DNA from 2 places in the Bacillus sp. LJBS17 genome. Region 2 is predicted to be linked to the other one. Evidence: riboswitches for the same ligand, from Rfam matches in the RefSeq annotation. Region 2 holds a riboswitch; the other holds the start of a gene.

Region 1 (3,410 bases), 1.8 Mb from region 2:
TGCTGACGGCCCCCTTTATTGCAATGAAGCATGTTTTTCCGATCATGAAAAAACAGCAGTTTGGCAGAATCATTAATATCGCGTCTGTTAATGGATTAGTCGGCTTTGCAGGGAAATCCGCTTATAATAGCGCCAAGCACGGCGTCATTGGACTCACAAAAGTAGGGGCGCTGGAAGGCGCGCCCCACGGCATAACAGTCAATGCGCTCTGTCCGGGTTATGTCGATACCCAGCTTGTACGCAATCAGCTTAGCGATCTATCGAAAACTAGAAATGTCCCTTACGACTCTGTACTTGAACAAGTCATTTTTCCGCTTGTGCCGCAAAAGCGACTGCTTTCCGTCAAGGAAATTGCGGATTATGCCGTGTTTTTGGCAAGCGAGAAGGCGAAGGGCGTCACTGGGCAGGCTGTCGTCCTTGATGGGGGCTACACCGCACAATGACATAAAAAACACACTTGCTCCGCTAGGGAATCAAGTGTGTTTTTTCTTTGCTTATTTCCAAACATCATTAGCGATCTCAACCACATGGCGGAGCTTCGCCCATTGCTGTTCTTCAGTCAGCTTATTGCCTTCCTCAGTTGAAGCGAATCCGCATTGAGGGCTGAGGCAAAGCTGGTCTAAGCTTACATAACGGGATGCTTCTTCGATACGGCGTTTCACGTCATCCGGATTTTCAAGCTCACCGAATTTAGATGTCACTAAGCCAAGAACAAGCTGAAGATCAGACCGTTTTACGTAACGGAGCGGCTCAAATCCGCCTGAGCGTGAATCATCATACTCTAAGAAAAGTCCGTCAAGATTCAAGCCGTCAAAAATGGTTTCGGCTGCTGCGTCATAGCCGCCTTCCGCTGTCCAAGTGGACTGGAAGTTGCCGCGGCAAATATGCATGGTTACCGTCAAGTCATCCGGGCGGTCTGCAATCGCGTCGTTAATGGATTTCGCAAACAGCTGGCGAAGCTCATCAGGCGTTGTTCCGAACGCTTCGATTTGTTTTAAGCCTTTTTCTGATAAGAAAACGGCCCACGCTGTATCATCAAGCTGGAGGTAGCGGCAGCCTCTGTCATAAAACGCTTGAATCGCTTTTTTATATGCTTTGGATACATCATGCTGGAAAAGGTGATAATCTTTTTTATACGCATCCTTTTCCAGTTTTCCGCGGAAAAACAGCATATTCGGGCTTGGAATCGTCATCTTTGGCGTTGCGTCACCGGCAATGCTATGGAGAAATGAATAATCTTCAAGCATTGGGTGAGTTGAAAAGTCGATATCGCCTGTGACTTTAATGCCGCGTGCTTTTGTCTGTACGTTATGGAATTGAATGCCTTGCTCAGGAGTAAACGGCTCAACGCCATCTAAGTTTTCCAGGAAATCAAAGTGCCACCACGCTCTGCGGAATTCACCGTCTGTCACGACGTTCAGGCCGGTTTCCTTCTGTTTTTCCACAATGCGGATGATTTCATCGTTTTCAATTTGGCGAAGCTGCTCAGCCGTAATTTCGCCGGCCGCTTTTTGCAGCCGCGCTTTTTTAACGGGCTCAGATCTCAACAGGCTTCCGACTTGATCCGCGCGAAACGGCGGTTTTTTTCTTTGAAGTGATTTTTGTTCTGCGGGTGTTGTTTGTTGTGACATGTTGTCCATTCCTTCTTTCCATTCAAATATAAAAAAGCTCTTCCTTTGGATAAGGAAGAGCTTGCGTGACAATCTCAACCTTATCTTCAAGAGCAATCATTGCTCTAAAGGATTTAGCACCATTCTGTTAAACAGCGGTTGCCGGGTATCGCAGGGCCAGTCCCTCCACCTCTCTTGATAAGGAAAACCTTTTTATGAAATTTTCTGATAGTATCTATTATTCACACATTTTCTATTTCTGTCAATGATAGATTATCTCCACACATCGTTGGCAATGTCGATGACATGGCGAAGCTTTGCCCATTGCTGCTCCTCTGTCAGAAGGTTGCCTTCTTCTGTAGAGGCGAAACCGCACTGCGGGCTCAGGCATAGCTGGTCCAAGCTGACAAAACGCGCGGCTTCATTGATACGGCGTTTCACATCCTCAGGATTTTCAAGCTCGCCGTATTTCGATGTGATCAAGCCGAGCACAATTTGCAGATCCTTGCGCTTCACAAAACGGAGCGGATCAAAGTTTCCGGAGCGGTCATCATCGTATTCCAAGAAAAGGCCGTCAAGGTTTAAGCCGTCCAAAATCGTTTCCGCTACAGCGTCGTACCCTCCTGATGCCGCCCAGGTTGAGCGGAAGTTGCCGCGGCAAATGTGCATTGTGATCGTTAAATCGCCAGGCCGGTCTGCCACGGCATCGTTAATTGTTTTGGCAAATATGGCTGGCAATGTTTCTGGATCACCGCCGAGCGCCCGGACAACCTCTCTTCCTTTTTCCTCAAAGAAGAGAGACCATGACGTATCATCGAGCTGGAGATAACGGCAGCCAGCATCATAGAAGGCTTTGATTGCTTTTTTGTACGCTTGGGCCAGATCATGAAAGTATTCCTCTTGATCGTCATAAATCCCTTTATCCGCCTTTTCGCCAAAAAACAGCATATTTGGGCTGGGAATGGTCAATTTTGGCGTCGCGTTACCGGCAATCTCATGTAAAAATTGATAATCAGCAAGCGCTGGGTGGCTCGTAAAATCGAGTTTTCCCGTCACTTTGATGCTGCGCGCTTTCGTTTTTGTGTTATGGAACTGAATCCCCTCAGCAGGGATGAACGGTTCCACACCGTCAAGCCCTTCCAGGAAGTCATAATGCCACCAAGAACGCCGGAATTCCCCGTCTGTTACCACATCGAGACCGATTTCTTTTTGTTTTTCCACGATGCGGATGATCTCTTGATTTTCGATATCACGAAGCTGTTCTGCTGTCATCTCACCAGCCGCTTTTTTTTGCCGGGATTCCTTCACCGGAACGGAACGAAGCAAACTGCCGACATGATCGGCGCGGAAAGGTGCTTTGCGTTGTTTTTCTGTTTTTTGTCCTGCAACATTCGTTTGTTGAGCCATGTTATTCGCCTCTTTTCTGAAATATTGAGCATGTAAAAAGCTCTTCCTTTGTGTAAGGAAGAGCTTGAACGATCAAATCTCCGCCTCATCTGCAAGAACGCAATGTTCTTAAGGATTTAGCACCATTCTGTTTGAAACAGCGGTTGCCGGGTATCATAGGGCCAGTCCCTCCACCTCTCTTGATAAGGTACAACTTCATATTCAGATTTCAATTATCTTAATATTATTACTTTTGGATCAATTGTCAATGTTTTTTAGAGAATACTTTCATCTTCATCGTTATATAAAACCATATCAAGCACGATAGCGATGGCAGTGCAAATCAGAACATCTTCCTCGTTTGCAATCTCCAAGTGATAGGAATCACCCCAACTGAGCCACTTTTTGCTCACT
Region 2 (3,410 bases):
ATCAGAACAATTCCCTGCCTTTGACTCGTCGATGTCAAACCAATGATGTCAATATCACACGAACGGGATAGCACACGTTTTGCCAAATTCATCACCTGCTTCCACAGCACCTGAGGAGAAAAATAACGGCTGTCCGGGTAAAGCGTCTCTGTGGAATACACGATGTCCTCCCGTTCAACTGTTAAAACACTGCCGGTTACACTCACGACCGCTACCCTCGCATTGCCTGTGCCAATATCAAAAACGAGATAGCCTTTTTGTTTTTTCATTCTGTTAGCCTCCTTTCTTATACCCCTGTTTTCAGTTCGTCCTTGTTATACATTGTCAGAATATTAAGAGTTTTTTCACCCTTCCACTTTTTGAGGGCTTTATTCAGTATCGTCACGTGATGATCCTCCACTTCAAATGTTGCTCCAGCGAGATGCGGTGTTGCCAGAACATTAGGCAATGAAATCAATTCATAATCTGATTCCTCTGGAGGTTCATGATAAAAAACGTCTAATATCGCACCTCTGATTTTGTGTTCTTTTAATACAGATAAAAGATCTTCACGGTTTACAACAACTGCTCTTGAAGTATTGACGAAAATCGCACTCTGTTTCATCAGATCAAAATACTTCCGATCAATAAGTCCAAGTGTTTCCTCAGTACGAGGCAGATGGACAGAAACGATATCACTGTCTGAAAACACCGTTTTAAGAGATACTTTTTCATACAGCGGATGATCGTCTTGAATGAATGGATCGTAATACTTTATTTTACAGTCAAACGCAGTCAGCAGTTTTGCAATCCTTTGACCAACCGCCCCGAACCCAATCATGCCAACCGTTTTTCCTGTTAATTCATTTCCTTTAAATTTGACATAAGCCTGCAGGTAATCACTGTTCCACTTTCCATCCTTCAGCCATTGATTCGAGGCGCTGGTATGGCGCAGAAAGGAAATCACATTTCCAATAAACATTTCAGCAACGGCTTGTGCATTCCGCCCTGGTGTATAAAAAACAGGTATGCCTCTTTTTGAGGCAGCTGCCACATCCACATTGGAGGGCATTCCCCTGCAAACACCGACAAATGAAAGTTCGGGAACAGAAGCAAATACGCTGTCTGTTACCTGATCAAGCTCAGTAATCAAGCCTGTCGCATTTGTTGCTTTTAGCAGCTGAATAAGTTCATCCTCCCGATATGCCCGGCCTTGTTCCTTCCATGATTGATAAGCAACTGAGTCAAACAAGTTTTCTAGCTCTTTTCGTCCTTCTTCGTTGTACGGTGCTGTAACCAAAACCGTCATGGTGCAAAACATCCTTTTCATCGTATTTTTTCATAAAAAAAATCTCTTTCCGCAGATGGAAAGAGATTCATATATAGGCGCGCTCTGTTACAGGCAGACGCCGGTATAAACCTTGCTTTCCTATCTTTCAAGCTGACGCTTGCTGGAATTGGCACAATAATGTTGCCGAGGTTTCATAGGGCCAGTCCCTCCACCTCTCTGGATAGAAAATGTTGAGTATGTAATTTTCAGAATGAAGAATACGTTTATCATAAAGAAGTCTCAGATTGATGTCAATCTCTTTTTTCAGAATTGACGTTATCATCCGAAATGTTATAATTCTTACAAAATATCTAACTAGAGAGAGGAACTGGGCCATGAAATCTTTTGCCACACAACAAAACGGCATTTTCAAATCCGTTTGCTCGCTGGACTGCCCGGATCAGTGCGGATTGTTAATACATAAAAAAGACGGGAAAATCGTAAAAATGCAAGGAGACCCTGATCATCCTGTCACAGCCGGAAACATATGCAACAAAGTCCGGAATATGACGGAGCGCATATATGATGAAAAGCGGCTGACTACACCGCTCAAACGAACAGGTGCGAAAGGCCAAGCGATATTTGAACCGATTTCCTGGGAAGAGGCAATCGATACGATCACCTCCCGCTGGAAACAGCTGATTGATGCAGAGGGAGCTGAAAGCATACTTCCTTACAGCTTTTACGGAAATATGGGGAAATTGACAGCTGAAGGAATGGACCGTCGCTTTTTTTACCGCATGGGGTCAAGCCAGCTTGAACGGACGATTTGCAGCAAAGCGGGATCTGAAGGCTATAAATATACAATGGGCATAAGCGCGGGAATCGATCCTGAGGAAACCGTTCATACAAAACTATTTATTTTTTGGGGAATCAACGCGGTCAGCACAAATATGCACCAAATTACGATCGCCCAAAAAGCGCGAAAACAAGGTGCCAAAATTGTCGTGATCGATGTGCATAAAAATCAAACAGGACGTCTTGCAGATTGGTTTATCCCAATAAAACCGGGAACCGACAGTGCACTTGCTCTTGGCATCATGCACATTTTATTTAAAGAAAACCTTCATGATGAAGCATTTCTGTCCGAGTACACGGTTGGCTATGAAGAGCTCCGTGAACACGTGAAACAATATGATCCTGAAAAGGTATCGACGATCACCGGTGTCAGTACCGAAGATATTTACCGACTGGCAAAAATGTACGGGGAAACCTCCCCTTCTTTTATCAGAATCGGAAACGGACCCCAGCATCACGATAACGGCGGGATGATTGTAAGGACGATTGCCTGTCTTCCGGCGATCACCGGCCAATGGCTGCACACAGGGGGCGGCGCAATTAAGCATAACAGCGGAATTTTAGAATATAACACAAATGCCTTGCAGCGGCCCGACTTATTGAAAGGGCGCACCCCGAGGTCGTTTAATATGAATCAGCTTGGCAGGGTGCTTTTGGAAACAGACCCGCCGATTCGCTCTCTATTTATTTACGGAACGAACCCTGCCGTCGTCGCGCCCGAAGCAAACAAAGTCAGACAGGGCTTGCTGCGGGAAGACTTGTTTACTGTGGTTCATGATTTGTTTTTAACGGAAACGGCTGCATATGCGGACATTGTACTGCCTGCAACATCCGCTTTTGAAAATACTGATTTTTACACCTCCTACTGGCACCATTACATTCAGCTTCAGCAGCCGGTGATTGAGAGATATGGGGAAAGCAAGTCTAACACTGAGGTTTTCCGATTACTTGCTGAAGCCATGGGATTCACAGACCAGGAGCTTAAAGATTCAGATGAAGAATTAATCCGCCAGGCGCTTGACCATCCAGATAATCCACATTTGGCAGAGATTGATTACGATGCACTTGCTAAGCATTCATTTATGAAAGCGAAACGCGAAACGCGACTGTTTCCGGGCGAACTTCCAACGCCAAGCGGAAAAATAGAATTATATTCAGAACAAATGAAACAAGACGGCTTCCCTGCTTTACCGACATATACACCTCTTGTAACCGATAATGAACATCCGTTTATGTATGTTCCGGGGCCAAACCATAATTTCTTAAACTCAACATTTTCCAATAATGAAAAACACATCAAGCT

What was found. A riboswitch is a leader RNA that binds a small molecule or an ion and turns the genes downstream of it on or off. The one in region 2 is predicted to bind S-adenosylmethionine.
Region 1: it holds a riboswitch for S-adenosylmethionine, as region 2 does, so the genes downstream of both, KXZ66_RS20525 (5-methyltetrahydropteroyltriglutamate--homocysteine S-methyltransferase) here and KXZ66_RS10775 (2-hydroxyacid dehydrogenase) in region 2, are expected to answer to the same signal.

What each region holds. Positions count from the first base shown of each region.
Region 1 is NZ_CP079759.1:3,973,772-3,977,181, reverse strand. It holds gene KXZ66_RS20530 (3-hydroxybutyrate dehydrogenase) at 1-443, shown strand, start outside; gene KXZ66_RS20525 (5-methyltetrahydropteroyltriglutamate--homocysteine S-methyltransferase) at 495-1,631, opposite strand; SAM riboswitch class I at 1,709-1,815, opposite strand; gene KXZ66_RS20520 (5-methyltetrahydropteroyltriglutamate--homocysteine S-methyltransferase) at 1,884-3,017, opposite strand; SAM riboswitch class I at 3,100-3,206, opposite strand; gene KXZ66_RS20515 (LURP-one-related/scramblase family protein) at 3,272-3,410, opposite strand, start outside.
Region 2 is NZ_CP079759.1:2,131,724-2,135,133, forward strand. It holds gene KXZ66_RS10770 (FGGY-family carbohydrate kinase) at 1-269, opposite strand, end outside; gene KXZ66_RS10775 (2-hydroxyacid dehydrogenase) at 287-1,309, opposite strand; SAM riboswitch class I at 1,406-1,497, opposite strand; gene KXZ66_RS10780 (molybdopterin oxidoreductase family protein) at 1,645-3,410, shown strand, end outside.